2 regions of the Microbacterium sp. Leaf161 genome follow, and region 2 is predicted to be linked to the other one. Evidence: predicted binding sites of a transcription regulator. Region 2 holds the regulator's gene; the other holds the start of a gene.
The links. The regulator LexA, encoded in region 2, represses DNA repair genes until DNA is damaged. The targets are predictions, from matches to a motif close to TCGAACANNTGTTCGA.

Region 1: a site for LexA is predicted at 2,591-2,606, ahead of ASF87_RS04555 (HNH endonuclease signature motif containing protein). Genes of this name have one in related genera too.

The regions. Positions count from the first base shown of each region.
Region 1 covers NZ_LMOW01000001.1:908,776-924,156, reverse strand. The annotation lists gene ASF87_RS04560 (glutamate-1-semialdehyde 2,1-aminomutase) at 1-1,160, shown strand, start outside; gene ASF87_RS04555 (HNH endonuclease signature motif containing protein) at 1,177-2,580, opposite strand; gene ASF87_RS04550 (hypothetical protein) at 2,725-3,174, shown strand; gene ASF87_RS17875 (ATP-binding cassette domain-containing protein) at 3,254-5,218, opposite strand; gene ASF87_RS04540 (enoyl-CoA hydratase/isomerase family protein) at 5,340-6,401, shown strand; gene ASF87_RS04535 (ABC transporter ATP-binding protein) at 6,602-8,329, shown strand; gene ASF87_RS04530 (ABC transporter ATP-binding protein) at 8,326-10,569, shown strand; gene ASF87_RS04525 (D-alanyl-D-alanine carboxypeptidase family protein) at 10,639-12,279, opposite strand; TPP riboswitch at 12,362-12,471, shown strand; gene ASF87_RS04520 (ECF transporter S component) at 12,465-13,121, shown strand; gene ASF87_RS04515 (ATP-binding cassette domain-containing protein) at 13,118-14,578, shown strand; gene ASF87_RS04510 (energy-coupling factor transporter transmembrane component T family protein) at 14,575-15,372, shown strand.
Region 2 covers NZ_LMOW01000001.1:44,964-60,344, reverse strand. The annotation lists gene ASF87_RS00305 (CpaF family protein) at 1-717, shown strand, start outside; gene ASF87_RS00300 (type II secretion system F family protein) at 714-1,571, shown strand; gene ASF87_RS00295 (type II secretion system F family protein) at 1,568-2,506, shown strand; gene ASF87_RS00290 (hypothetical protein) at 2,526-2,738, shown strand; gene ASF87_RS00285 (TadE/TadG family type IV pilus assembly protein) at 2,751-3,161, shown strand; gene ASF87_RS00280 (TadE family protein) at 3,151-3,585, shown strand; gene ASF87_RS00275 (hypothetical protein) at 3,582-3,992, shown strand; gene ASF87_RS00270 (NUDIX hydrolase) at 4,102-4,656, opposite strand; gene ASF87_RS00265 (MFS transporter) at 4,653-5,885, opposite strand; gene prfB (peptide chain release factor 2) at 5,994-7,103, shown strand; gene ASF87_RS17860 (DUF2510 domain-containing protein) at 7,381-8,775, opposite strand; gene ftsE (cell division ATP-binding protein FtsE) at 8,914-9,975, shown strand; gene ftsX (permease-like cell division protein FtsX) at 9,972-10,886, shown strand; gene smpB (SsrA-binding protein SmpB) at 10,971-11,447, shown strand; gene ASF87_RS00235 (S9 family peptidase) at 11,448-13,307, opposite strand; gene lexA (transcriptional repressor LexA) at 13,417-14,103, opposite strand; gene ASF87_RS00225 (LysM peptidoglycan-binding domain-containing protein) at 14,385-14,747, shown strand; gene ASF87_RS00220 (histidinol-phosphate transaminase) at 14,839-15,381, shown strand, end outside.

The DNA of each region.
Region 1 (15,381 bases), 860 kb from region 2:
ACCTCGTCGCGTCGTGGGGTCCGGCCCTGCTCGGCCATGCGCAGCCTGAGGTCGTCGCCGCCGTGCAGGAGGCGGCGACTCGAGGACTTTCGTTCGGCGCCCCGACCGAGGGCGAGGTCGAACTCGCTCAGCTGATCGCGGATCGTGTGCGGTTCGGGGAGACCCGGCCCATCGAGCGAGTGCGGCTCGTCTCGACCGGCACAGAAGCGACGATGACCGCGATCCGCCTTGCCCGCGGCGCCACCGGGCGCGACCTGCTGGTCAAGTTCGCCGGCCACTACCACGGTCACTCCGACGGTCTCCTCGCCGCGGCCGGGTCCGGCGTCGCGACTCTCGCTCTGCCCGGGTCCGCGGGGGTGCCCGCGCCGATCGCCGCACAGACCCTCGTGATCGACTACAACGACCCGGGCGCGCTCGAGGCCGTCTTCGCCGAGCACGGTCCGCGTATCGCCGCGGTGATCGTCGAGGCCGCAGCCGCGAACATGGGTGTGGTTCCGCCGCTGCCAGGGTTCAACCGGCTGCTGGCCGAGACCGCACACGCTCATGGCGCGCTGTTGATCCTCGATGAGGTGCTGACGGGCTTCCGCGTGCACCCCGCAGGCTTCTGGGGGCTCCAGGCCGCGGCCGGCGAGGACTACCTGCCCGACATCTTCACGTTCGGCAAGGTTGTCGGCGGAGGAATGCCCCTGGCCGCTCTCGGTGGACGCGCTGAGGTCATGGACCTGCTGGCACCTCTCGGCCCGGTCTACCAGGCGGGCACGCTCTCGGGCAACCCGCTGTCGGTCGCTGCCGGCCTGGCGACTCTGAGGCTCGCGACCCCCGAGGTCTATGCGACCGTCGATGCCGCCGCAGCCAGGGTCTCTGGCGCTCTGGACGCCGCTCTCGCGGACGCAGGTGTCACCCACGCCGTCGCGCATGCGGGAAACCTCTTCAGCGCCTCGTTCCGTGCTTCAGCGCCTCGCGACTATGCCGAGGCCCAGGCCCAGGAGTCGTTCCGGTACGCGCCGTTCTTCCACGCGATGCGCGAGCATGGCGTCGCGCTGCCTCCGAGCGTGTTCGAGGCCTGGTTCCTGACAGCCGCGCACGGCGAGGAAGAGCTTCAGCGCATCGAAGCAGCGCTCCCGATCGCGGCCGACGCTGCTGCCCGCGCACACGCGTAAGCTGCACGATCCCGCCTCAGACGAACATGACTCGTCGTGACGGTGAGTCCCGATAGGTGCGGCCGAGCGGGCTGAACCAGTCGATCGTGCCGTCGGGAAGCTGCTGCGCCGTCCAGCGAGTGTCGTCAGCGACGTCTGGATGCTTGAGGGAGTGGTGACGCGCGCACAGATGGGCGAGGTTGTGGATCTCGGTCCGTCCGCCCTTCGCATGATCGAAGGTGTGGTCGATCTGGCACCGATGCACCGGCATCCTGCAGCCGGGGAACCGGCAGTGCTGATCTCGCGCTCGGAGAAACCGTCGCATGGGTTCTGTCGGCCGGTAGGTGTCGGTCTCGACGACCAGCCCGGTCGGATCGAGGAACAGCCGGGTCCATCCGCCGTTGCGGCCCGCGAGATCGCGTGCGATGTCGGGGTGCAGCGGCCCGTGTCCGTCGAGCTGTGCGGGGCGATCGTCGCAGCCCGCGAGTGTGGAGGCGGCGACTGTGACGTGGATGCGCCCCAGGATGCTGTCGAGTCCTGACCCGTTGGCGGCGCTCGGATCGGAGGCGAGCAGGAGGTCGATCAGCAGATCTGCCCGCACCTGATCGATCGTGCGGGTGTCGGACGGGATGTGCTCGACGGTGGGGCCGGTCGGATCGGTCGTGAAGGTCCCGTCGCCGAAGATCGCGTAGTCGTCTCGCGACGGGTCGTCTTGCGCGATGTCTTCGGGATAGATCGGATTCTCGCCATCGTCCACCGGAGCGAGCGTCGGCTCGCGGTCGTTCCGCCCGGCGACGACGACGTGCGCGAGTCGCGTTAGTCGGTCGAGGATCGCCGTCGCGAGATGCTCGGGGAGCACGGCTGTCAGCACGCACAGACCGTCTCCTGCCGGGCGTACGGTGACGGTGCGCTCCGACTTCGAGCGCGCATGGCGCTCGGCGACCGTGGAGCCTGCCAGGACGGCGGCCAGCTCGCGCAGGTGCGCTCGTGTTCGGGCAGGGGTCTCCCGTTCGGCCACGATGACCGCGACCGTGTCGTACAGCGGCAGCACATCGGCCTCCGCTCGCCCGTTGTTGACGGCCTCACGGACCACTCCCGCCGCCCGCACGATCTCGCGGACATGCGCCGCCGTGATGCTGCCGGCTCTGAAAGCCGAACGCACACCGGGGTGGCTGGCGTCGAGGAAGCCGGCGTCGCTGAAGGCGTACTCGACGCTGCCCTGAGCCAATCGGCCCGCCGCGGAGTACTCCGCGATCATCGACCTGTGGATGGCGTCGCGGTGGAACGGGTTCTCGTCGGAGTCAGACCGGCTCAGGCGCATCCGCTCGGCAAGGAGATCGGACGCCTCGGCTTCGAGGCTTGCGATCTGTCGCCGCTTCTCGACCCACGAGTCGAGCAGCTCTGCGCGCTGCTCGCGGTCGGGATCGGTGGCGGATGTCATGCTCCGACTCTAGTAGATTTGTTCGAAGGTCGAGCAGAACATCGGAATGGAAGAAGGTGGAATCGTGGGAACCGACAACGGATCGTTGCCTTCCTGTGAACAAGACACAGACATCTGGAAGGGTGCCGCTGGCAGACTGGACGCATGGTGACGTTGCTGCTGGACCAGACGCAACTCGAGATCGTGCTCTCGCCGATCGAGCGTGCGGCGAGCTTCCACCGTGACAACGTGAGGCTCGTGCGCGACACCATCACCAAGGTCCAGCTGATCGACGACGCATGGACCTGGTTGCGTGGCGTGCCGAATCCGGGGACGCACATCCCCGGTGTGCTCGCCGCCGGAACGTGGAAGGCTGCGGGCAGCGTCGATTTCGTCCTCATCCGCCGCCGGCGTCCCAGCGTGGTCATCGACCTCTCCGGTGACGAGCAGTATCGACGACTGATCCTCACGACGAGGCACGGCCTCGCTCTGACCCAGGCGCTCCGACTCGATGTGTCGGATGAACCGGCAGACGTCGAGGAGATCGTGGCCACATCGCCCACGCCGGTGTCGAAGGGGAGTCGCCGTCCGGTGATCCGCCCACGGCCCGCCTGAGCGATCCGAGAACGAGCGAACGCCCTCCGCAGCCTCACGGCGCGGAGGGCGTTCGCGTCGGTGCCCTCGAGGGGTGACCTCAGGACCGGTCGTGCTGGCCCTCGTGGTGCTCGTGGTGCTGACCCTCGTGGTGCTCGTGGTGCTGGCCCTCGTGGTGCTCGTGGTGCTGGCCCTCGTGGTGCTCGTGGTGCTCGCCCTCGTGCTGCTCGTAGTGCTCGCCATCGCGACCGTCGTCCGCCTCGGGAGCGGCATCCGCCTCTGTCTCCGCCTCTGCTGATGCGTCGACTTCTCCGAGCGGGTAGTCCTTGGGCTCGTCCTCGTAGTAGGCGCGCGCAGCTGCGGCGAGCATGGAGGTGACGGCAGCCGAACGAGGGTCGTCGTCGCCAGACGCTTCAGCCGACGCGTCATCAGAAGCTTCAGCCGACGATTCGTCGAATTTGTCGGATTCGTCGGAATCGTGTGCCTCGGCGAAGAACTCGACTCCGGAGTGCTCGCCGGTGCCGTCTTCGTTCGCAGTCGGGTCTGTCGCGTCAGGGACGTGACCGTCGGTGTCGTCGCTGACGCGGGCGTCGGTGTCGTCGGCGGCATGAGCGTCCGGCGCGTCGGCCGGGGCGGTGCCGAAGAGGATGTCGTCGAACGACGGCTGGGCGTTCGCAGCTTCGGTGTCCGCGGGCGTCTGCGGCTCGGTCGATCCGCCTGCCGGGTCATCATCGCCGTGGGCGTCCTCGCGGCCCGCATGCGCGGCCTCCGACGCGACGTCGGCCGCATCTTCCGCGTCGTTCGCATCCGAGGCATCGGCCGCATAGCGGAGCTCTGCCGCGGCGTACTCGATGTCACGAGCCGCATCCGCCGCATCCGCCGCGTCGTCGGCCTCGGCATCCGCCGCGTCGGCCTCCGCGCGGGCGGCGTCGGCCACGTCCGCATCGGATTCGGAGAGAACCGACGCATCCGCATCGGTCGCAGCTGCATCGGACTCGGACACATCGGACCCCGCGACATCCTGAGCCTGCAGGGTCTCGGAATCGGCGTGGTCGGAGTCGGCCACGTCCGACGACTCGGATGGCGGCGCGGAATCGACGGCAGGCGCTCCGGCATCCGCGACCGGCGCTGCGGAATCGACCGGGGCGGCGGTGATGGCCTGCGGCGCGAGCCTGCCGCCGCGGACGAGCTCGATGAAGACGTCCTCGAGAGTGGGGCCGCGCTGCACCAGGGTGGCGAGGGCGATGCCGGCCGATGCCGCGATGGCGCCGACGGCTCCCGCGTTGCTGCCGCGAACCGTGAGACCCGATCGGAGCACCTCGACCTCGAGGCCCGCCGCCGAGAGCGCGGACTTCAGTGCGGCACGATCCGCCGCGTCAACCACGACCGAACCGGCAGAAGGGTCGGCGAGCGTCTCGATGCCGCTCGAGAGAACGAGCTGGCCCTTCGAGAGCACGAGCACGTGGTCTGCGACCTGTTCGATCTCGCTCAGCACGTGCGAGGAGACGAGAACCGTGCGGCCCTCGTCGGCGAGGCGACGCAGAAGGAGGCGGATCCAGCGGATGCCCTCCGGGTCGAGGCCGTTGGCCGGCTCGTCGAAGACCAGAGCGCCGGGGTCGCCGAGCAGCGCGTGTGCCACGCTCAGCCGCTGACGCATTCCGAGCGAGAAGCTGCCGATGCGACCTTCGGCCTCGTGCTCGAGACCGACCAGCGAGAGGACCTCGTCGACACGCGAGAGCGGGATGCCGTTGGCTTTGGCAGCGATCGTCAGCTGGCGTGAGGCCGAGCGGCGAGGGCGATACGCGGTCTCCTCCAGGACGGAACCGATCGTGCGCAGCGGGTGACGCAGCTCTGCATGCGAGACTCCGCCGATCGTGGCGGTGCCGCTCGTGGCGCGCACCTGGCCGAGGAGGATGCGCAGGGTGGTGGTCTTGCCGGCGCCGTTCGGGCCGAGGAAAGCGGTCACGACACCGGGCTCGACTCGCGCGGAGAAGTCGGACACCGCCGTCACGTCGTTGAAGCGCTTCGTGACGTGCGTGAACTCGAGCACCTGTCCGTCGGGCATCTGCGACCTCTCGTTGCAGTGGGCAGTTCTGTCTATCCTGCCGGAAAAGCCGCAGGATCGTGCATTTACCCTACGAACGCGGCCGGATGCAAGGGTCCGTCAACCGGGTAGCCTGGCACCCGTGACCGAATCCAGCGCTGCTTCCCGGGTCCTCGTCCGCACCGAAGGGGCCCTCGGCAGGCTGACCCTGAACCGGCCGGAAGCGATCAACGCGCTCGACCCCGGGATGATCCAGCAGCTGACCGAGGCCCTCGAGCGTTGGCGCGACGACACCGATGTGCAGATCGTCGTCATCGACGGCGCGGGCGAGCGAGGCATGTGCGCCGGGGGAGACGTTCGCGCACTGCATGGGCAGATCGTGGCCGGACGCACTGAAGAGACCGCCGAGTTCTTCCGCGCCGAGTACGCGTTGAACGCGATGATCGCCGAGTACCCGAAGCCCATCGTCTCCATCGCCGACGGCATCACGATGGGCGGCGGCGTCGGCCTCTCGGGTCACGCGGCCATCCGCATCGTCACCGAGCGTTCCCAGCTGGCGATGCCCGAGACGCGCATCGGATTCACCCCTGACGTCGGCGGCACGTGGCTGCTGGGGCGGATGCCAGGGCGATTCGGGGAGTACTTCGGACTCACGGGCTCGACGATGAACGGAGCGGATGCGGTGCTGCTCGGCTTCGCCGACCACTTCGTGCCGTCCGATCGGCTCGATGCGCTGCGCGAGGCGCTGGCCTATCGTGCCGACCCGACCGGGCCGGCCGAGATCGTGCTGCTGTTCGACGAGACTCCTGAGCCGTCTGCGCTCCCGGCGTCACGCGATTGGATCGACCGCGCGTTCTCGTCCGACACGATCGCGGAGATCGTGTCGCGGCTCCGCGCCGAGGAGGCTGCGGATGCCGCGACGACCGCGGACCTGCTCGAGAGCCTGGCGCCGACCGGACTCGCCGTCACCCTCGACGCCGTCAGGGAGGCACGTCGACTCCCGAACCTGCGCGCCGCTCTCGAGGGCGAGTACCGCCGTGTGATGTGGTTCGTGACGCGGCATCCCGATCTCGTCGAGGGCATCCGTGCGCAGGTCGTCGACAAGGACCGCAATCCGAAGTGGAACCCGGCGACCATCGCCGAGCTCCCGTCGGATGCCGGTGCTGAGGCTCGGGATTTCGTGCCCGAACGCTCGCTCTTCTGAGGTATTTCGATATATCTGCGGTTGTTCGCCGCGGTGCATAAACCGCTGGCCGCGGGCTAAATGGTTCGCTGTCAGCGAAGGTCCGCCCATCGGGGGATACGAATGTCCGAAGTTCATGCCACTCTTGCTTGTGCGCGATCGTCGGCCTGCGTCCGCCCGTCGGGAGATCCGCCGATTCATCCTTCCTAGAAAGTCCGCCTGTGCTGGGAAAAATCCTCCTCCGTTATCTCGCCCGCTATAAATGGCTGCTCGCGGCCGTCCTGGTGTTCCAGTTCGCCAGCGCGCTCGCCACCCTCTACCTCCCGCGCCTGAACGAAGACATCATCAACAAGGGCGTCGCCCAGTCGGACACCGATTACATCTGGCGCACCGGGCTCTTCATGCTCGCCGTCTCGCTCGGGCAGATCATCGCCTCGGTCATCGCCACCTACTTCGCCGCCCGCGCGTCCATGGGCGCGGGGCGCGACATCCGCGCCGACGTCTTCGCCAAGGTCAGCGGATTCTCCGAGCGCGAGGTGTCGCAGTTCGGTGCCGGCTCCCTCATCACGCGCAACACGAACGACGTGCAGCAGGTGCAGATGCTCGCGATGATGGGCGCCACCATGCTCGTCACCGCGCCGCTGCTCGCGATCGGCGGCATCATCTTCGCCGTGCAGACGAACATCGGTCTGAGCTGGCTCATCGCCGTGTCCGTGCCGCTGCTGCTGATCGTCGCCGGGCTCGTCGTCAGCCGCATGGTGCCGCTGTTCCGCAGCTACCAGGGCAAGCTCGACACCGTGAACCGCGTGCTGCGCGAGCAGCTCACCGGCGTGCGCGTCGTGCGGGCCTTCGTCCGGGAGAACATCGAAGAAGAGCGCTTCCGCGGAGCCAACACCGACATCATGGTGGTCGGCCGCAAGGTCGGCTCGCTGTTCGTGCTGCTGTTCCCGCTGTTCATGCTGATCCTCAACGTCACGATCGTGGCAGTCGTGTGGTTCGGCGGCATCGAGGTCAACAGCGGCACGGTGCAGGTCGGCACGATCTTCGCGTTCATGCAGTACATCGGTCAGATCATGGGCGGCGTCATCATGGCCAGCTTCATGGCGATCATGATCCCGCGCGCCGCGGTCTCGGCCGAGCGCATCGGCGAGGTCCTCGACACGCAGTCGAGCATGGAGCGCCCGGCGAACGGCGTCACCGAGTTCCCGACGCCCGGCTCGGTCGCCTTCGACGACGTCGAGTTCACCTACCCCGGGGCCGACTCTCCCGTGCTCAAGGGCATCAGCTTCGCTGCAGAGCCCGGCGAGACCGTCGCGATCGTGGGGTCGACCGGTGCGGGCAAGACGACACTCGTGTCGTTGATCCCGCGACTCTTCGACGTCTCGGGCGGAGCCGTGTTCGTCGGCGGCACGGATGTCCGCGAGGCGGATGTCGAATCGCTGTGGGCGACGATCGGTCTCGTTCCGCAGCGCCCGTTCCTCTTCACCGGCACGGTGGCGTCGAACCTCCGCTACGGCAGAGAGGACGCGACCGACGAAGAGCTCTGGCATGCCCTCGAGATCGCACAGGGCCGCGACTTCGTCGAGGAGATGCCGCAGGGCCTCGAATCGCGCATCACACAGGGCGGCACGAACGTCTCGGGCGGACAGCGTCAGCGTCTGGCGATCGCCCGCGCGATCGTGCGTCAGCCGCAGATCCTGGTGTTCGACGACTCGTTCTCGGCTCTCGACCTCACCACCGACGCGCGATTGAGGCAGGCCCTATGGCGTGAGCTGCCGCACGTGACCAAGATCGTGGTCGCGCAGCGCGTCTCGTCCATCACCGATGCGAACCGCATCGTCGTGCTCGAAGGGGGCACCATGGTCGGCGTCGGCACGCACGAGGAGCTCCTCGAGACGAGCACCACGTACCGAGAGATCGTCGAATCGCAGCTGGGGGTGGACGCATGAGCGAGCAGAACACACCTCAGACCCGTCGCGGTCGCGCAGCCAAGGCCACGGCCGCGACCGCCGCGGTCGCACCCGAACTGACCGAAGAAGAGAAGTACGAAGCCGAGCTCGCCGAGAAGGCGCGCCAGGACGGCGGCGGCTGGGACAGCGTCGCACCCGGCAAGGCCGACAACTTCGGCCAGAGCTTCAGCCGGATGATCGGGTTGCTCAAGCCCTCGGCCGTGTGGTTCATCCTCGTGTCGATCGCCGGCGCCGTCGGCGTCGTGCTGACGGTCGCCGCGCCGAAGGTGCTCGGCGAGGCCACGAACCTCATCTACAAGGGCTTCATCTCGGTGCAGCTCGCGCAGGCGAACGGGGACTTCCCCGGGTTCCCCGCCGGCACCCCGCAGGACGATGTCGTCGCCGCGCTCCGCCAGGGCGGGCAGGACGACTTCGCCAACCAGGTCGAGGCTCTCGGCAGCTTCAGGGTCGGTGACGGTGTCGACTTCGACGCGCTGCGGTGGATCATCATCGCCGTGCTGGCGATCTACATCACCGCCGCCTTCCTCAGCTGGCTGCAGGGCTACGTGATCAACGTCATCATGGTCCGCACCATGTGGCGCCTTCGCGAAGCGGTCGAGGCGAAGATCAACCGCCTGCCCCTGTCGTACTTCGACAAGGTGCAGCGCGGAGACCTGATCTCCCGTGTGACCAACGACATCGATAACATCACGCAGACGATGCAGCAGTCGCTGTCCGGTGCGATCACGGCCGTGCTCACGGTCGTCGGCGTGCTCGTGCTGATGTTCTCGATCTCGTGGCAGCTCGCTCTCGTCGCGCTGATCGCGCTCCCGCTCATGGGTGTGATCTTCGGGGTCATCGGCCCTCGGTCACAGAAGGCCTTCGGCACCCAGTGGCGCAAGGTCGGTCGCCTGAACGCCCGCGTCGAAGAGGCTTTCTCCGGCCACGCGCTGGTCAAGGTCTTCGGTCGCGAGCAGGATGCACTCGAGAAGTTCAAGGCCGAGAACGAGGAGCTGTTCCAGGCGAGCTTCAAGGCGCAGTTCCTCTCCGGCATCATCATGCCGGCGATGACCTTCGTCGGCAGTCTCACCTACGTGGGCATCGCCGTGCTCGGCGGTCTCATGGTCGCGAGCGGGCAGCTGCGTCTCGGCGACGTGCAGGCGTTCATCCAGTACTCGCAGCAGTTCACGCAGCCGCTGTCGGAGCTCGGTGGAATGGCCGCGGTCGTGCAGTCGGGAACGGCGTCCGCCGAGCGGGTGTTCGAGCTGCTCGACACCGAAGAGCAGGAGGCCGACGCCGCAGATGCTCCGAAGCTCGCCGACGGCAAGGGCGTCGTGGAGTTCGAGAACGTCGCGTTCTCGTACACGCCCGAGCGTCCGCTCATCAGAGACCTCTCTTTCCGGGTCGAGCCCGGTCAGACGGTCGCGATCGTCGGTCCGACCGGAGCGGGCAAGACGACGCTCGTCAACCTGATCATGCGGTTCTACGAACTGAACGGTGGGCGGATCCTGCTCGACGGTCAGGACATCTCCGAGGTCACGCGTGAGCAGCTGCGCTCACGCACCGGCATGGTGCTGCAGGATCCGTGGCTGTTCGCCGGCAGCATCCGCGAGAACATCAGATACGGACGCTCCACGGCGACCGACGACGAGGTTCTCGAGGCGGCGAAGGCGACGTATGTCGATCGCTTCGTGCGCTCCCTCCCCGAGGGCTACGACACGGTGCTCGACGAGGACGCATCGAACGTCTCGGCGGGTGAGCGCCAGCTGATCACGATCGCGCGAGCGTTCGTCGCTCAGCCGTCGATCCTGATCCTCGACGAGGCCACGTCGGCGGTCGACACCCGCACCGAGGTTCTGCTCCAGCACGCGATGGCGGCGCTGCGACAGGGACGCACCTCGTTCGTGATCGCTCACCGACTGTCGACGATCCGCGACGCCGACCTCATCCTCGTGATGGAACACGGTGACATCGTCGAGAAGGGCACGCACGACGAGCTCATCACGGCGCAGGGTGCGTACTGGCGTCTCTACCAGTCGCAGTTCGAGCAGGCGGCCACCGACATCGACGCAGAGGACGCGCTCACGGGCTCGACCCCTGTCGTCGTCAGCGGCGACGCCGAAGAAGCTGCTGCGGCGGCACAGGTCGGGGTCTCGGTGGGGGCGCAGGTTCCTGCCGCCGAAGCCGCTGCGGCACAGTCCGTCGTCGAACGCTCGGACGACGGGGGCCAGAAGGGCTGATCCGCACGACGGCCGAGAAGCAGAATGCCCCGACTCCCGTTCATCCGGGGGCGGGGCATTCTGATGTCGTCAGCGCTGCGCTTCGGTGATGCCGAGGAGTTCGAGCGGATGGGTCAGGCGCCACCACGGGCTCGGGGCATCGACGTCATCGGCGAGCGACAACGACGTCGTCACCGTGTTCAACGGTCCTGAGCTCGTCAAGGTGCCGACCTCGTCGCCCGACTCGCGGTTGTCGCCGAGGGAGAAGTCGGTCGAGGCCTCGGCCATCGCGCCGTTCCACAGCACGATGTCGGCATCGGCATCCGTCACCACATCAGCGGTCGCGCCCCACGGCGTCGTGACCGTGCCGACGACGGTGCCGGCCGCGACAGCGGGAGCCTGCTGCTCCAATGCCGTCTCGACCTGCGAGAACAGCGAACGGGTCTGGGCGAGGCGCTGCTCATCGTCGGCCTGCCCGAGAACCGACGCATAGAGGTGCACGGTCGTGTCGTCGAGCGTGATGACCTTCGCGGTCAACAGGTTCCAACTGTCGCCGAGCGTGCCGGTCTTGACTCCGACCACGCCAGGATCCGCCAGCATCCCGTTCGTGTTCACCACTGTGCCGGCGCCCGGAAGATCGACAGACGGAGTGCCGACGATGCCGGCGAACACGGGGTTCTGCATCGCCAGTTCGGCCAGTGCGACGAGCGACTCAGGCGTGGCCGTGTTGCGGGCGTCGAATCCCGATGGGGTCACGATCGTGATGCTGTCGAGGCCACGGTCGCGCAGCCACACCTCCGCCGCAGCGGTGAACGCCGAGGGGGAGCCCCAGATCTCCTGAGAGAGGCGGTCGATGTAGTTGTTCGCCGAACCGAGCAGCGTTCCCTGCAGGAGCTGGAACTCGGTGAGAGTGCCGCCCACGGGCACGTCGAGCGCCGACTGGTCGGAGCGGCGGTAGTCCCAGTACGCCAGGTTGTCCGCCCGCGTGAACGAGAACTCCGGGCCCTGCTCGCCCACGGCGAGAGGCATCCGATCGAGCACCATCAGACTCGAGACCACTTTGGTGACGCTCGCGATCGCCGCCGCATCGAGCGATGACGACGTCGTGCCGATGCCGCCGATTCCCACGGCGGCGCTTCCCTGGGTGGGCCAGGTGATGGCGGCTGTGGGCGCGGCGACCGTGGAGAGCTCCACTGCCTGCACGGTCGGCGCCACCTCGTGCAACGGCCACAGCATGGCCGACCCGACATAGGTGCCGAGCAATCCGACGAGAACGCCGAGCGGGACCAGCACGCCGGGGCGGGTGATCGCCGGGCGCAGATGGGCTCCGGTCAGAAGTGCGCCGCCGCTCGCGGCGGGAGGCGTGTCATCGAGCGCCTCGGTCGCCGGGTGCCGCGCGACTTCGACCGCGTCGACCCACGTCAGGGGCGTCCCACCGCTGGCGCCCTCTGCCCACTGGGCGTGGGGAGTCGTCTCGGGAGCCTCGAGAGCCGCCTCGAGAGCGATGAGCCCGGGTGCGTCGTCATCCGCATCTGATCTGGGTGCCGCATCCGTCGTGCCGGCCGACGAGACGTCGGCATCAGGAAGCGCCGCAGGCGAACCGGCGGGCTCCGACGAGTCAGCCGTGGCACCGGCAGGCGCTGACGCATGAGGCGCTGTCGCATCGGGCGTCGACGCATCGCCCGCAGGAACGGCGGAGGCGGTGGCCTCGGCGGAGTCAGGAGCGGTCACCTCCTCACGGTACCGAACTCGCGCAGGGATCAGTGTCGCTGCAACAAGAGCAGACGTGAGTGTCGTCACTGGGTAAGATCGTCAGAACAACCACGGGAGTCCGGCGAGCCGGGCTGAGAGGGAGCGAATCGCGCTTCGACCGTCGAACCTGATCTGGGTAATGCCAGCGCAGGGAGGAGTCACTGATGAGTACATCCACGCCCGGATCCACCACGGAATCCGCAGCCGTCTCGCGCGCCTCGAAGGGCCTCGGTCGCCCTGAGCTCTGGCGCTGGCGGGTCGTCGACATCGTCGTCGCCAGCGTCATCGCCGTCGCGTGCGCGCTGATCTTCCTGCTCTGGAACGTCGGCTACGAGGTGCCCAGCAGCATCCTGAAGCCGCTGCTCCCCGGCGTGCAGGGCCTGCTCGCCGGCCCCTGGCTCATCGCCGGTGTGCTGGGCGCGCTGATCATCCGCAAGCCGGGCGCCGCGCTCTACACCGAGCTGGTCGCCGCGATCATCTCGGCCCTCGTCGGCAACGCCTGGGGTCCGCTGACCATCGTCTCGGGCCTCGTGCAGGGTCTCGGTGCCGAGCTGATCTTCCTCGTGTTCCTCTACGGCGTCTGGCGTCTGCCTGTCGCGATGCTGGCGGGTGCCGGAGCCGGACTCGCGTGCGGCATCAACGACCGCATCCTCTGGTACGCCGGGGCAGACACGCTCTTCACCACCGTCTACATCGTCTCGACCACCATCTCGGGTGCGGTGATCGCCGGACTCGGCGCGTGGCTGATCGCCCGAGGACTCGCGGCGACGGGAGCCCTCAGCCGGTTCGCCGCCGGCCGCGAGGTCACCGCACGGGTGTGAGCTCGCCCACGACGCCCGCCACCCTCGAAGCCCACGGCTGGGGGTGGCGGTACGCGACTCGACTGCGGTGGGCGGTGCGCGACGTGGATCTGCGGATCGAACCGGGCGAGCGGGTGCTGCTGCTGGGGGCTTCGGGCTCGGGCAAGTCGACCCTGCTGCAGGGATTCGGCGGGGTGCTCGGAGGGGCGGACGAGGGCGAGACGCGCGGAGGGCTGCTCGTCGACGGCGTGCCGCCTACCGAGGCGCGCGGCCGGGTCGGCATGGTGCTGCAGGACCCCGACACGCAGACGATCCTCGCCAGGGTCGGCGACGACGTGGCGTTCGGCTGCGAGAACCTCGGTGTCCCCCGCGAGGAGATCTGGCAGCGGGTGCGCGCGGCGCTGGACGCCGTCGAGCTCGATGTCGCACTCGATCGATCGACGGCCGCGCTGTCGGGCGGTCAGAAGCAGCGTCTCGCGCTCGCCGGCGTGCTGGCGATGCGACCGGGCGCGATCCTGCTCGACGAGCCGACCGCGAACCTCGACCCCGGGGGAGTGCAGGACGTGCGGGATGCCGTCGCCGCCGCCCTCGATGCAACGGGCGCCACCCTCGTGGTGATCGAGCATCGCATCGACGTCTGGCTGCCGCTCGTCACGCGGGTGATCGTGCTCGGCGCCGAGCCGGAGGGCACGGTCGTCCTCGCCGACGGGAGCCCTGAGCAGGTGCTCGGCGCGCGAGGGGCAGAGCTCGCGGCATCCGGTGTGTGGGTTCCCGGCCACCCGCCCGCCGTTCCGCCCGCGCCGGCGCACCAGCCGGGGGAGACCCTCCTCGAAGCGCGCGGCCTCACGGTCGCTCGGCGACGGGGGCTCGCGGTCGCCGGGCCGTTCGATGTCGAGGTTCGCGCGGGCGAGGTGCTCGGAGTCACCGGCGCGAACGGCGCAGGAAAGTCGACGCTCGGACTCACGCTCGCAGGGCTCATCCCCGCCGAGGACGGCCGGGTCGCGGCTCTGCCCGCGCTCGCCGCCGGAGAGAAGCCCGACCCCATCCGCTGGTCGTCGCGCGCGCTGCTCACCCGCATCGCATCGGTCATGCAGACTCCCGAGCACCAGCTGCTCGCGAAGACCGTGCGCGACGAGCTATCGGTCGGCCCCCGGGCTCTGAAACTCTCCGAGCCCGAGATCACCGCTCGTGTCGACGACCTCCTCGAACGACTGCGGCTCACCTCGCTCTCCGGAGCCAACCCGTACACGTTGTCCGGCGGGGAGAAGCGGCGGCTCACGGTCGCCGCGGCCCTCGCCACCCGGCCGCGGATGCTGGTGCTCGACGAACCCACCTTCGGGCAGGACGCCACGACCTGGGCCGAACTCGTCGGCCTGATCGCACGCCTGCGTGACGAGGGCACGGCGATCGTGGCGATCAGCCATGACGAGGCCGTGCTGGAGGCCCTGCATGCGCGGCGCCTGGAGGTCGGCCGATGATCGACCCGCTGACCGCCCGCATCGAAAGACCGGGGCCGATCGCCCCTCGCTCAGCCCTCGCGAAGCTCACCGCGGCGCTGTTGATCGCGCTGCCGCTCGTGCTGACGATCGACGTCGTCTCGGCATCCGTCGCCCTGCTGCTCGAGATCCCGCTGCTTGTTCTCGCCGGCCTGCGGGCCAAGGAGTTCTGGACCCGCACCGCCGTGCTGTGGATCGCAGCGCCGCTGAGCGCGGTCACCATCGCGCTCTACGGCGCGACCAGCGGAACGGTGCACTTCGAGTGGCTGGTCATGCGCGTCAGCGACGGGTCGCTCGCCCTCGCCGCAGCGACCGCCGTGCGCGTTCTCGCGATCGGGCTGCCGGCCGTGGTGCTCTTCGTCACGGTAGATCCCACCGATCTCGCCGACGACCTGGCGCAGCGGGTGAAGCTGCCGGCGCGGTTCGTCGTCGGCGCGCTTGCGGGCATGCGGATGCTGGGCCTGCTCGCCGATGACTGGCGCGCACTGGCACTCGCGCGGAGGGCTCGCGGCGTGGCCGACGAAGGGCGGGTTCGCCGAGCTTTCGGCATGGCCTTCGCGCTGTTCGTGCTGGCCATCCGGCGCGGATCCTCCCTGGCCACCGCGATGGAAGCCCGTGGCTTCGGCGGCACAGCGACCCGCTCGTGGGCGAGGGAGTCGAGGTGGGATCGGCGGGACACGGTACTGGTCGTCGTCGCGGCGGTGATCCCGGTGGTGGCGATCGCCGTGGCTGTGCTCACCGGTGCGTGGAACTTCATCCTCGGCCCGACCGCCTGAGGCGCACGA
Region 2 (15,381 bases):
CGCAAGTTCCTGCCGCGCTTTCGCACCCTCGACGCGCTGGTCGAGAACGAGGCTCTGACCGCAGAGCTCGGCGACCTGCTGCGCGAGGCGATGCGTGCGGGTAAGAGTGTCGTCGTGTCGGGCGCCACCCATGCGGGCAAGACCACGTTCCTCGGTGCGCTGCTCGCCTCGTGCTCCGACCATCAGCGGATCATCACCGTCGAGGAGACATTCGAGCTCGCCGTGCAGGGGCCCGATGTCGTCTCCTTGCAGGGCCGTCAGGCGAGCCTCGAGGGAACGGGCGAGATCACGCTGCGCAGACTTGTGAAAGAGGCGCTGAGGATGCGGCCCGACCGCCTGGTGGTGGGCGAGGTCAGGGACGCGGAGGCGCTCGACCTCGTCCTCGCACTGAACACCGGTGTGCCAGGAGCAGCGACCGTGCACGCGAACTCCGCCGCCGAGGCGCTCGACAAGCTCACACTGCTGCCGCTCCTCGCCGGACGGAACTTCGACCGATCGTTCATCGTGCCTGCACTCGCGGGAGCCGTCGATCTGGTCGTGCACTGCGTACGCGGCGACGACGGGGTCCGACGGGTGGAGGAGGTCATCGCGCCCACCGGCGAGGTGATCGACGGTCGGATCGTCGCGAGAGAGGTTTACACCCGTGGCGGGCCCGCCGTCGCTGCCGGGACGGCATGGCGACGCGGCGAGCTGATGAGGGTCGGAGGCACCCCATGACGGTGCTGCTCGGAGCGATGCTCGCCGCCGGCGTGCTGTTGTGCACGTCGCCATGGCTGTGGCCTCCACGTCCGGAGGAAGAGAAGGTCAGACGCCGCGGCCATCTCTCTCGGTTGCTCGAAGAGGGTGGTCTCGCCGCCGTCAGCCCGCGCACACTTCTGTCGGTGATGGCGACGGTCGCGCTCGCCGCAGCGTCCCTCGTCTGGCTTCTCACGGCGATTCCCCTCCTGGCCGGGTTGGCAGGCGCGGCTGCAGCGGTGGCACCGATCGTGTTCGCACGATCGCGGCGGATGCGGCTGCGCAAACAGCGGCGACAACTCTGGCCCGACGTCTGCGATCTCCTGATTGCCTCCATCCGCGTGGGGCTGTCGCTGCCTGATGCCGTCGCGAGCCTGGCCGAGTCGTCGCCGTCGATGATCCGGCCCGCCTTCATCGTGTTCGCCAGGGATCTGCGCGCCACCGGTCGATTCGAGACGAGCCTCGATCGACTGAAGTCCGCGCTGGCCGATCCCATCGCCGACCGGATCATCGAGACGCTGCGCATGGCAAGACAGGTCGGGGGAACCGAGCTCACCGGCGTGCTGCGCGCGCTGTCGTCGTCGGTTCGCGCAGACGCTGTGCTGCGCGGCGAGGTCGAGGCCCGGCAGTCATGGATCCGCGGCGCGGCCGTGCTCGGCGCCGTGGCGCCCTGGGTGATCCTCTGTCTGCTCGTGCTGCGCCCCGAGGGTGCTGCCGCCTACGGCACCGCGGAGGGGATGCTGGTGATCTTCCTCGGTGCTGCCGTGTCGGTGACCGCGTACCGCATCATGATCCACATCGGTCGTCTGCCCGAGCCGGGGAGGTGGTTCGGGTGAACCCGGTCTCCGCGGTCGCGATCGCGATTCTCGGCGGCGTCGCGCTCGGGTCGGGCGTGCTCTGCCTCCTCGCCGCCATGCCGCACTGGTCAGCATCGCCCCTCTCACAGCGGATCGCCTCGTACGTGCGAGACGTGGTCTCTGATGACGACCTGCCTGACGGCGCACTCCCGCGAGTCGGAGTGCTCTCGGCGGGCGACCGGACGGTGTGGCTGCGATCGCGGGCGATCTTCGAGCGCCTTCTCGGCGGTGGAGAAACTCTGCGTCGCAGGATCGAGCAGGCCGGGCTCCCCCTGGAACAGGGCGCCTTCCGCGGGCGTCAGCTCGGCTGGGTGCTGGCAGGCGTCGTGACCGGCGCGATCGCCGTCATCGGCCTCGCCCTCGCGGGCCGCATGAGTCCGCCGATCGCGCTGCTGCCCGGCATTCTGGGAGCCGCCGGGGGATTCGGGTACGACATGCAGCTCACGGCGCGAGTCTCGTCTCGTCGAGCTCGACTGACCGACGAACTGCCGACGACCCTCGAGTTCCTCGCACTGTGTCTGTCGGCAGGGGAGGGGTTCCTCGACTCCCTGCGCCGGGTGGCCGCGGTCGGATCCGGAGAGCTCACCGGCGAGTTCCGCCGTGTGGTTCTCGCCGTGGGCACAGGTTCGCCGCTCGCCGACGCCCTCACCGAGATGGCCGTGCGGCTGCAGCTTCCAGGGCTCTCACGCGCCATCGACCAGGTGATCGCCGCTCTCGAGCACGGTGCCCCGCTCTCGGCCGTCCTGCACGCGCAGGCCGGCGACGCACGCGAGGATGCCAAGCGTGTCCTCATCGAACAGGCCGGACGCAAGGAGATCCTGATGCTCCTCCCGCTCGTGTTCCTGATCCTTCCGCTCTCCGTTCTCTTCGCCATCTATCCGGGCCTCTTCATTCTGCGTCTCGGCATCGGCTGAGCGATCAAGAAAGGACGACATGAACACTCCTCGACCTCACAGGGCGCGCTTCGCGACCTGCCTCTCTCATGCTCCCGCCAAGAATCTCCTCGACGACGAATCCGGAGACGTGCCTGGCTGGGTGCTGGTGACACTGATGACGGCAGGCCTCGTGGTGCTGATCTGGGCGGTGGCCGGACCTGCGCTCAGTGCGCTGTTCGAGCAGGCCATCCAGCGTGTGTCGGGACTCTGAGGGGCTATCTCGATGCCGGTCACATCATCACGGCCCTCTTTCACGGACGACCGCGGATCGAGCCCGGTCGAGTTCGTGCTCGCGGGAACGCTGCTCACCCTGCTCACCCTTGCCGTGATGCAACTCGCGCTCGCCGTCTACGTCCGCAACGTCGTGCACGACGCGGCGGTCGACGGGGCCTATCACGCCGCTCTGGCGGACACGAGCACAGAGCAGGGAGCCGAGCGTGCACGGGAGGTCATCACCCGCGCGGTCGGCGAAACCTACGCCGAGGATGTGACTGTCGTCCATTCGATGTCACTCGCTCAGCCGACGATCGAGGTTCGCATCCGCACCACACTTCCCGTGATCGGTCTCCTCGGTGTGCCGCTCGCACTGGAGGTGCAGGCGCATGCACCGGAGGAGTCGTTCGATGACGGATGACGACGGCTCGGCCGCCCTCGAGTTCATCGCCGTCGGCGTCATTCTGCTCGTGCCGCTCGTGTATCTGATCATCGCGCTGGGGGCTGTCCAGGAGCAGACGCTGGGTGTCGAGGCCGCCGCACGGCACACGGCACGGGCGATCGCCCTCGCGCCTGATGCCGGGACGGCAGCCATGCGGAGCGAGCAGGTGATCGCGAGCATCTCCGATCAGTACGGCCTCGATGCGGAATCCATCGAGGTGTCTGTGACCTGCGCACCCATCGAGGTGGCATGTCCGTCGGCGGGCGCGACCGTGACCGTGACGGTCGCGACGTCGGTGTCCCTGCCCCTCGTGCCGACGATCTTCGGAGTGGACGAGGCTGCATCGATCGATGTCGAGGGGGCGGCGGTGCAGAAGATGTCCCGTCTGTGGGGTGACGGGTGAAGCAGGCGGGCGACGACGGAAGCGTGCTGCTCCTGACCCTCGGCTATGCGCTGCTCGCAGTCGCCCTCATCTTCGTGAGCGTGTGCGCGACGGACCTGTACATCTCGCAGAAGAGACTCGATGCGATCGCCGACGCGGCAGCGCTCGCCGGAGCGGACGGATTCACCCTGGCGCTCGACGGCGAGGCTGCACACGCGGATCTCACCGATCAGGGCGTCAGAGATCAGGTCGAGGCGCTGCTCGCAGCACTCCCGGCGGCGGTGACTCTGGAATCGGCGTCGAGCCCCGACGGCCGCTCCTCGCGGGTGACCGTCGCCACCATGTGGAGTCCGCCGCTCGCGTCGCTGTTCGTTCCGGACGGAGTGCGACTGGAGGCGACGGCGACGAGCCGCACGGCTCTGCGTTGATCGGGACGGACCGGCCCGTCGCGACATCGGCCCTTCGCGACACCGGCCCATCGCGACACCGTTCCTTCACGACACCGCTCCTTCAGGACACCGGTCCTTCGCGAGGTCGTCAGTTCATCAGACGATCCCGCAGTCGACGCACCCGCCGTGGGAATCCATCCGGTACCTGCACGGGCAGCGCGTCGATCGGCCACCAGCGCACGTCCTCCGACTCGTCGCTCACGATCAGTGCCGTGTCATCTGAGACGACGACGGCGACCCCGATATCGAGGTGCGAGGCGCAGCGTCCGAAGGCCGAGGAGAGCGCGTGGTGGTCGAGGTCGTACACGAGAGGCTCGGCGAGGCCCGAGACGACCACTCCGGTCTCTTCACGCAGCTCACGGAGCGCGGCATCCGCAATCGACAGGTCGCCCGCCTCGAGATGTCCTCCAGGTTGCACCCAGAACTGCCCCTTGGCGTGGAACACGAGCAGGGTTCGAGTGAGTGTCGGATCGAAAACGAGCGCGGATGCCGTGGCGTGGCGTGGACCGTCGTCACGGGAGACGGGGCCGTGGTCGTCGGGAAAGAAGCTCGCGAAGTCGACCTGGGCAGCGCGCTCGCGCTCGGAGGACACCGCGGCGCCCAGAACCAGGAGACGCACATCGGCGCCGAGGCCACCGGTCATGAAGGCTCCTCTCTCGTGCGGGGCACGAACCGGGGGATCCAGCGGATGAACCCGCCCGCGCCGACCAGACCGATCACGCCCATGGCCGCCGCCGCGATCGGCAGGGACGCGATCGCGACGATCGCCGAGACCAGCAGGGGAGCGACGGCTCCTCCGGCATCCGTCAGCGTGCGCCACGAGCCGAGGAACGCGGCAGGCTCGCTCTTCGGGGCGACGTCGGCGCCCAGCGTCAGCAGAATGCCGCTCGAGAGCCCGTTGCCGACCCCGAGCACGGCGGCGAACATGCCGAACCACAGCACGGCCGCATCCAGATCATGTGTGAAGGAGAGCGCGAGGAATCCCGCTCCCATCAGCACCATCGCCGGCATCGCCGCCCAGAGCCGTCCGAAACGGTCCATCACCTGGCCGCTCGCATAGAACAGCGCGAAGTCGATCGCACCCGAGATTCCGACCACCAGCGCGATCGTCGAGGCGTCGAGGCCGAGCGACAACCCCCACAGCGGCAGCACGACCTGCCGTGCAGACCGTACGGCCGACAGCGACGCGGCGGCGAGTCCCAGTCGGCCGAGTACGCTGCGCTGCTGCCACATGGTGCGGAAGATGCCCGCGCGCGCTGCCGTGGGAATCGAACCTGTGACAGGCTCGCCCGAATCATCCGCAAGCGCAGCGGTGCGCACCGCAGTCGTCGGCGCGATCGTCTTCTCAGGATCCGGGCCGAACAGCACGAGCAGCACCATCACGACGAGGCAGCCCAGGAAGAACCAGATCGCTGCCGTCTCCGAACCGAACAGCTGCAGCAGACCCGCAGCGACGAACGGTCCGATGAAGATCCCGAGGCGGAAGCTGCCGCCGAGCAGCGAGAGGGCCCGCGCGCGGAAGGCGATCGGCACCCTCGTCGTCATGAAGGCATGACGTGCCAGACCGAAGGCGGCCGCGCAGAAGCCCAGGAGGAAGACGGACGCCGCGAGCACGCCGAGCGTGGGGGCGAAGACCATGCCCACGCCGGCACTGATCGCGATCACGCCCGCGATCACCATCGTGAAGCGTTCGCCGATGCGGCCCACTGCCCAGCCGGCGGGGAGGTTTCCGCAGAGCTGGCCGACCACGAGAGCGGAGGCCACGAGCGCGGCGAACGCGATGTCGGCGCCCATCCGCGCCGCGATCACCGGGATGAGCGGGATCACCGCGCCTTCGCCGAGCGAGAAGAGGACGGTCGGGAGGTACACCATCGGCCCGAACCGCCTCAGGACCGTGGATGCGCTGCTCACCCGTTTCACGCTACTCCCGTTCGAACGCCGTCCCCGCCCGCGCAGGCGGCACGTTAGGCTGGACGCGACATGCTCGAACTCGATCTCTCCGCCGACATCCAGGCCCTGCGACTCACCTACGGTGACATCCGCGAGGTCATCGATGTCGAGACCCTCCGCTCCGACATCGCGCGCCTCAGCGAGGAAGCCGGCGTGCCGGACCTCTGGGACGACCCCGAACGCGCCCAGAAGGTGACCAGCGCGCTGAGCCACCGGCAGTCGGCGCTCGCCAGGGTCGAGGGCATCGGTCGTCGACTCGACGACCTCGAAGTGCTGGTCGGGCTCGCGAACGAGATGGGCGATGAGGAATCCGCCGTCGAGGCTCGCGCCGAGCTCACCGCGCTCACCGAGATCATCAACCAGCTCGAGGTCCAGACGCTGATGGACGGCGAGTACGACGAGCGTTCCGCCATCGTCACGATCCGCTCGGGTGCCGGCGGCGACGATGCCACCGACTTCGCCGAGATGCTGATGCGCATGTACCTGCGCTGGGCCGAGCGTCACAAGTACCCCGTGAAGGTGCTCGACACCTCGTACGCCGAGGGGGCCGGCATCAAGTCGGCGACGTTCGAGATCGACGCGCCCTATGCGTTCGGCACGGTGTCCGTCGAGGCCGGAACGCACCGCCTCGCGCGCATCAGCCCGTTCGGCTCTGCCGACAAGCGTCAGACGTCGTTCGCCGCGGTCGAGGTCATCCCTCTCATGGAGGAGGCGACCGAGGTCGACATCCCCGAGAACGACATCCGTGTCGACGTCTTCCGTTCGTCGGGCCCTGGCGGACAGTCGGTCAACACCACCGACTCCGCGGTGCGCCTGACCCACCTGCCGACCGGCATCGTGGTGTCGATGCAGAACGAGAAGTCGCAGATCCAGAACCGCGCCGCGGCCATGCGAGTGCTGCAGACCCGACTCCTGCTCCTGCAGAAGGAGGAGGAGGCCGCGAAGAAGAAGGAACTCGCCGGCAACATCACGGCGAGCTGGGGCGATCAGATGCGCTCCTACTTCCTCTACGGCCAACAGCTCGTGAAGGACCTCCGCACCGGACACGAGTCGGGCAACCCGGCTGCCGTGTTCGACGGCGATCTCGACGGGTTCATCTCGGCCGGCATCCGCTGGCGCAAGCGCAAAGACGAGGACTGAGCGAAGGCTCACTCTCAGCGGGCGGCCTCTTCGAGGCGGCCCGCTTTTGTCGTCCCCCCTCGCGGTTCGTGTCCATGTCGGAGGCCGAACCCCGACGAGTGCGCGTGGCGACGGGCGGACATGGCCGGAGCTGAAGCGGGCCGGAGCCGAGATGGGCCCGTGCAGAAGTGGGCCGGGACGGAAGTGGGCCCGTGCCGGATGCCGAAGCATCGTGCACGGGCCCACCTGCGACGCGAACCGCCGGCGACCGCCGGACGGGTTCGCCTTGCGCTGTGTTCTAGCCGGCTGACGGGGTGACGGTGATGCGCGTGACCTCCTGCAGGACCTCGTCGGTGAAGATCACGTCGTAGGACTCGCTCTGCGCGACGTCGAAGGTGATCTTGCCGTCGACCGTGTCGCCGGGCTCGAGTTCTTCAGCCACGATCCCGTCGACGTAGTAGTCGTAGGTCCCTTCGACGCCTTCAGCGGTCTCGATGCCGAAGTTGAATGCGCTCAGGTAGCTCGTGCCCGAGACGCCGGTGAAGGTGACGTCGAGGATCACGTAACCGCCGTTGGTCGAGGGAATGCTCGAGCCGTCGCTCGTCGCCCACGTGGCCGAGTGGATCGTGACCTCGCTCGTGGCGGCCATCTGGTTGATCGGCACGGGGGAGCCCATCTCGCCCTCGACGACCTCGGGAGCTCCCGTGCCCTCTTCGTCGGTCCCGGGATCCTGTTCCGTTCCGGTGCCCGTGTCCGAATCGCTCGACGGCGGGGCCGTCGGCAGGTCGCGGACGGCCTCGGACACCGTCGCGAAGACGATGACGAAGAACATGACGACCGCGATGATCGCGCCGATCACCGACAGGATGAGGCCGGAGATGCCCGGCCACTTCTTGCCCTTGAGGAACAGCGAGATCAGCGAGACGATGAATCCGACGCCCAGCAAGAGCCATCCGAGCCAGAAGATCACGGGGATGCACGACAGGATGGTGCCGAGCGCTGCGAGCCCGAGCCCGACGAGGCCGAGGATCGAGGGCCCCGACGGAGCTGCCGGGGCCGTCGCTCCGTACGCGGGCGGGTAGCCCGTGGGAGCACCGTACTGCTGTCCTGCGGACGCATAGGGTGCGGCGCCGGGGTAGCTCGGCGCTGCGGCCCCCGGGTAGCCGGCGGTGACGGGGTACTCCTGGGGCTGCGCAGGAGCAGCGGCACCGGGGTACGAGGGCGCGCCCCCGCCATACGGCTGCACGGTGCCGTCGGCCGGCGCAGCGGCGCCCGGAGCGGTGAAGTCGGGTGCCTGCGCGCTGCCGGGTTCTTCAACGGGAGTCTCGGAGGCGGACCAGGAGGACTCGGACTCGGGAGCTGCGACCTCGTCCGCAGGCGCCTGCGCACCGGCATCGGAGTCGGAGGGTGCAGGGGCATTCCACGACTGGGTCTCGACCGCAGCGACGGATTCGATCGACGCGGCGGTCTCTGCGTCGGCCGCGGTCTCCGGGGAGCCTGCGGAGGAGGCGTCATGCGCGCTCTGGGCGGAACCGGAGTTCGTCGCCTCGTCGTCGGTCGAACCGGCGGTCGACGCATCCGCTGCGGGCTCCGTGGAGTCGACGATCGGAGCGAAGTGCTCGGTCCACTGGGTGCCGTCCCACCAGCGCTGGCGCCCGGATCCGTCGTCATACCAGCCTGCAGGCGTCGTCATGGTTCCCCCTCGGAGTATCGTCCACCCTGATGGCGTGGATCGCACCTCCATGTATAGCAGTGCGGTGTGACACGCAGGGGGCTCCCGCGGGGTGTCGCTCGCGAACAGATGAACGGGCGCGCTTAGGCTCGAACCGCCATGATTCGGTTCGAGAACGTCACGAAACGCTACCGCGGGACCTCACGGCCCGCTCTGTCCGATGTCGACTTCGAAGTGCAGCGAGGCGAGTTCGTCTTCCTCGTGGGCGCTTCAGGGTCGGGCAAGTCGTCCTGTCTGCGGCTGATCCTCCGAGAGGACGTGCCGACCACCGGTCGCGTCGCCGTGCTCGGACGCGACCTGCGTTCGCTGGCGAACCGCAAGGTGCCGTACTTCCGCCGCCACATCGGATCCGTGTTTCAGGACTTCCGACTGCTTCCGTCGAAGACCGTCTATCAGAACGTCGCCTTCACCCTGCAGGTGACGGGCTCGTCGCGCGGTTTCATCCAGCAGGCCGTCCCCGAGGCGCTCGCGCTGGTCGGGCTCGACGGCAAGCAGAAGAGAATGCCGCACGAGCTCTCCGGTGGAGAACAGCAGCGCGTCGCGATCGCTCGAGCGCTCGTCAACCGCCCCCAGGTGCTGCTCGCGGACGAGCCGACCGGAAACCTCGACCCGGCGACGTCGGTCGACATCATGCAGCTTCTCGCGAGGATCAACGCGGGCGGTACGACCGTGCTCATGGCGACGCACGAGGCGGGCTTCGTCGACCAGATGCAGCGCAGAGTGATCGAGCTCCGCGACGGCGAGATGGTGCGAGACGAAGTGCACGGCGGGTATGGCGACACATCCAACATCCCGCGCCTCGTCCCGGAGGAGGTGCGCGGTGCGGCAGCGGCAGCCGCCCTCACCGCGGTGCAGGAGGTGCAGCGCCAGACCGCCGACCTCTCGCTCGTCCGCGCTGCGCTCGCTGAGGAGCTCACCGCTCAGCGCAGGGCCGAGGGAGCATCCGCGGATGCCGTACCGACCGCATCCGAGACGCCGGAGGCGCAGGCCGCACCGATCGAGCCGCCCGTCGTCGAGGAGCAGCCCGTGGCCGTCCAGGCCCCTGTCGCGCCTCGGACGCATCCCATCGTGATGCCGCAGGTCGACGTCGCCGAGCTCGGCGTGGCCGATCGCCTCGGCCTGTCTGATGACGGTTCCGAAGAAGTGGGGCCGACGTCATGAGAATCGGACTCATCCTCACCGAGGCCCTCGGCGGCCTCCGACGGAACATCTCGATGGTCATCTCCGTCGTTCTCGTCACCTTCGTGTCGCTGACGTTCGTCGGCGCTGCGATCCTCATGCAGGCGCAGATCGGCACCATGCGCGGGTACTGGACCGAGCGGGCCCAGGTCGCCGTGTACATGTGCTCCGACATCTCCGAGCAGGACACCTGTGTCGACGGTGGTGCCTCGGAGGAGCAGGTGAACGCCGTGCGGGCCCAGCTCGAGGGCGAGGCGCTCGCCCCCCTCATCAGCGAGGTCACCTTCGACTCCAAGGAGGACACCTACGCCAAGCTCGTCGAGCAGCTCGGCGAGGACCAGGCGAGCGTCATCACCCCGGAGCAGGCGTTCGAGGTCTTCTTCGTCACCATGAAGGACCCCGGCCAGTCTCAGGTGATCTCCGAGGCGTTCAACGGCGTCGCCGGCGTCGAGCAGGTGCAGGACCAGTTGCAGTACCTCGAGCCGCTCTTCTCCGCGTTGACGGTCGCGACATACATCGCGGTGGGGATCGCCACGCTGATGCTGATCGCCGCCATCCTGCTGATCGGCACGACCATCAGACTCTCCGCCTACGCCAGGCGCAAGGAGATCGGGATCATGCGTCTGGTGGGTGCATCCAACCGCTTCATCCAGACGCCGTTCGTGCTGGAGGGCGTGTTCGCCGCGTTCCTCGGCTCGGCCCTCGCGAGCGCGGCGGTCGTCGCCGGGGTGCATTTCGGTGTCGACGGCTACCTTCGAGGACGCGTGCCGTTCATCACGACGTGGGTGTCGATGCAGGATGCCGTCGTCGTCGTCCCCGTGCTGATCGGGATCGGTGTCGTGCTGGCCGCGCTCTCGGCGGGCTTCGCGATCCGGCGCTGGCTTCGCACGTGAGCGGCTCGCCGGTATAGACTGACAGGCTGTCGTGCGCCCGACTCGGGCTCTGGAACACTGCGCGACACGGATCAGGAGAGAATCATGCCCAGGGAACGCGGGGAGAAGGTCATCGCGACCAATCGTCGCGCACGTCACGACTACAACATCGAGAAGTCGTACGAGGCGGGGATGGTGCTCACCGGCACCGAGGTCAAGTCGTTGCGTCAGGGACGCGCGAACCTCAGCGACGGGTATGCGTTCGTCAAGGGGAACGAGGTCTTCCTCGATTCCGTGCACATTCCGGAGTACTCGCAGGGGCACTGGACCAACCACTCCGCCAAGCGCGTCCGCAAGCTGCTGCTGCACCGCGAGGAGATCGCGAAGCTGCAGCATGCGGTGTCTGCCGGCGGCTACACGCTGATCCCGCTGAAGCTGTACTTCTCGGACGGTCGGGCCAAGGTCGAGATCGCCCTCGCCAAGGGCAAGAAGGAATACGACAAGCGTCAGACGCTGCGTGAGCGTCAGGACACCCGCGAGGCCGACCGCGCCATGCGCCTGCGCAACCGCGTCGGGGAGTGATCAGCGCGCGGGCGTGAAGCCGAACACGCGTCCGAGAAAGCCGAGCTCCCTCTCGAGTGCGTCGATGATGGTCTCGCTCGCACGGAAGCCGTGGCCCTCACCCGGGTAGAGCACGTACTCGTGCTCGACGCCTCGCTGCGCCAGAGCGTCGCGGATCGCTTCGGACTGCGACGGCGGCACGACACGGTCCTCCGCTCCCTGCATGAGCAGCACGGGCACGCCGATCCGATCGGCGTGCGTCAGGGGAGAACGATCGACGTAGAGCGCCTCGGCCTCGGGCAGCGGTCCCACCAGGCCCTCGACGTAGTGCGCCTCGAAGTCGTGCGAGTGCTCGGTCAGCATCCGCAGATCGGCCACGCCGTATCGGCTGATGCCCGCGGCGAACGTGCCGCCCCGCACCAGCGACGAGAGCACCGTCCAGCCGCCGGCCGAACCCCCTCGGATCGCGATGCGGTCGGGATCGGCGAGCCCGGCCTCGGCGAGGCCGCGCGCCGCGGCGATCACATCGTCGACGTCGACCACGCCCCATCCGCCGTCGAGTCGTTCTCGGTAGGCGCGCCCGTATCCCGTCGATCCGCCGTAGTTGACGTCGAGCACGCCGATGCCGCGGCTGGTCCAGAACGCGATGGCCGCGGACGAGGCGCCCGTCACATGGGCGGTCGGGCCGCCGTGCACGAGCACGAGGTAGGGCGGGAGCTCGTCGTCTGCGGCTGAAACCGACGGATTCACGGGCTCGTAGACGAAAGCATGGACAGGGCCGTGAGCGCCATCGACCAGGATCTCTGATGCTGCGGGCATCCACGTCGGGTCCGCCGGCGTCGCTCCCGCGACCACCTCTATGTCGCCGGAGTCGACGTCGACGCACCAGACACCTGGCGCGGTCGTCGAGCTGTTGCCGGAGAGGAGCACTCGGGTGCCTGCGACATCGTCGATGCTGACATGGCCGTCGGCGGCAACGGGGATGCGGTGGGCACCGCCGTCCCGCTCGATGACGTCCACCTCGTCGCGTCCGTTCGTGCGCACCGCCACGATGCGACCGTCGGCGAGCGGTCGATACCAGCGATTGCCGAGCACCCAGAGTCCGTATCCCGTGTCGGCGTCCGTGTCGTCGATCCGCTCTGCGGGACCGACCGCCTCGCGGCCGTCGACGCGCTGTCGGTGCAGCGCCCAGCGACCGGAGGGGTCATCCGAGTACAGGATCTCGCCGTCGTCCGTCCACTCCGGCTGGAGGGCGGCTCGCGTGGGCAGCTCCGTCCGGCCGGTGCCGTCGGAGAGCACCAGCGACGCGTCCTGCCACGGCATGCGTTCGCCCGACCATTCGACCCACGCGGCGCGAGTCCCGTCGGGAGACAGCGCAGGATGCGCGTAGAACGACTCTCCCTCCACGAGCACCTTCAGCAGCGTCGGATCGTCGGAGGCGGACCCGTCTGTCGGGATCTCGACGATGCCGCGCTGGTGCGGGTCGACCGAGAGGTCCTCCCGCACCGCGAACAGTCGCCCGTTCTGCAGGCGCAGGCCGCCATGTGCCGGCCCCGCGGGAGTCAGGGGCATCGGGGCGCCACCGCGGGGCATCCGATGCACACGCTGATCCTTGGCCTCGACGAAGAACAGTGTCCCCTCGGCATCCGCCGTCCACGCCCCTCCGCCGTACTCGTGCACGCGCGACCGTGCACTCCAGGGCGCGGGGAGGATCTCGGCGCCGCTGGAACTTCGTACCGTCAGGCGACCGCCCTCGGCAGGCACCGACTCGCCCCACCAGATGTCATCGCCGACGAAGGCGGCGCCGTCGATCCTCGGAGACGACGCGGCGATCCGGTCGGGAGTGAACGGAGAGGGCCAGGTACCGAACGGCGACGACATGGTTCGAGCCTATGGTGCACCGGCTCACGGCGTCACACAGGGTGGGTTTCGGGCCAGGCGACGAGGTCTCCGAGAATGCACGATTCCGGAGGCTCGTGTGCGGAGAGGGTCAGACGGAGCGGAGCACCGCGACGATCTTGCCGAGCACGACGGCCTCGTCGCCGAGGATCGGCTCGAAAGCGGAGTTCCGAGGCAGCAGCCACGTGTGGCCGTCTCGTCTCCGGAGTACCTTGACGGTGGCCTCGCCGTCGAGCATGGCGGCCACGATCTCACCGTTCTCTGCGCTGTTCTGCGAACGGACGACGACCCAGTCACCATCGCAGATCGCGGCGTCGATCATCGACTCGCCCGACACCTTGAGCATGAACAGGTCGCCCTTGCCGACGAGCTGACGGGGGAGCGGGAAGATCTCCTCGACCTGCTGGTCGGCGGTGATCGGAACGCCGGCGGCGATGCGCCCGACGAGGGGAACCAGTGCGGCGTCTCCGACGGGCGTCGCCACATCGGCAGGGTTCTCACCGCTCGCCCCGGGGAGGTCGATGAGCACCTCCATCGCGCGGGTCTTTCCCGGATCGCGGCGCAGATATCCGCTGAGCTCGAGCTGACCCAGCTGATGAGTCACGCTGGACAGCGACTTGAGTCCGACGGCGTCGCCGATCTCGCGCATGCTCGGCGGGTAGCCGTAGTGACTGATCGACGTCTGGATGACCTCGAGGATCGCCATCTGCTTCGGGCTCAGGCTCTTCCGGCGACGAGTGCGCGGGGCGTCGGCCTCGGGGGCGGAGTTGTCGCTCATGGTGCTCCTCAGGTGTGCGATCCGGCGTCTCAGTTCGAATGTCGGAGGCCCGTGATGGGGTGTTCCTATCGAAACCGTATCCGAGAAACGCGACGATGTGGAAGATCTGTTCGAGCGTGTCGGCCGATTCTCGCACTTCTGTTTCGAAGAACGCTTGACAGATGTTCGAATTCGAAGATAACTTCGGTACGTAGCTTCGCATCCCCGGCTCCCGGCCGAGGCGTGGATGCGAACGCTACGCCAACTTCACCGCCCACGCGGTAGATGCAGAGGAGCACGACATGAGCACCATCACCTTCAGCAGTGCAGCAGTCCTTCCGGCTCGTCCGGCGACGCGGCTCCGGCTGACGGCGCGTGGTCGACGCGTCGTGCTCGCCGTCGCCGCGGTGCCCCTCGCCGTCGGAATCGCCTTCGCGGCGATCAGCGGCGGCAGCGCGATGGCCTCGGGCGAGCAGGCGGCGACGGCGACGTTCGCGACCGTGACCGTGATGCCGGGCGACACCCTCTGGTCGATCGCAGAGGGCATCGCGCCCGAGGCCGATCCGCGCGACGTGATCGGCGACATCACACGGCTGAACCTGCTGCGCGGCGGGGAGCTGCAGATCGGTCAGGAGCTGGCGATTCCGGCGCAGTATTCGGAGTGAGCCCGACTTCCCCCGATTCGTGGAGCGAGGCGGGGGAGTTCCCCTTCATACTCGGTCCTCACGGGCGTTCATCGGGCGAACGCGGCCTACCATGGGAAGGGTGACTGCATCACTCGACGACCTGCCACTTCGCGACGACCTCCGGGGGCTCACGCCGTACGGAGCGCCTCAAGCGCCTCTCCCGATCGCACTGAACGTCAACGAGAACACGCATCCGGTTCCGGACGCCGTGGCCAGCGACATCCTCGATGACATCGCGGTCGCGCTCCGAGACGTCAACCGCTACCCGGATCGCGAGTTCACCACGCTGCGCGAGGGGTTCGCCGAGTACCTCGGCCACGGTCTCGAGGCGGATCAGATCTGGGCGGGCAACGGGTCGAATGAGGTCCTTCAGCACATCCTGCAGGCATTCGGGGGGCCGGGTCGTACGGCGTTCAGTTTCAGCCCGACCTACTCGATGTACCCGCTGATCTCGAAGGGGACCGGGGCGCGGTGGGTCGCCGGCGCCAGGCAGCCCGACTATACGATCACGCCCGAAGAGGCGGCAGCCCAGGTCAGGGATGTCGACCCCGATGTCATCCTCCTGTGCTCCCCGAACAACCCGACGGGCACACCGCTCGGTCTAGACGTGGTC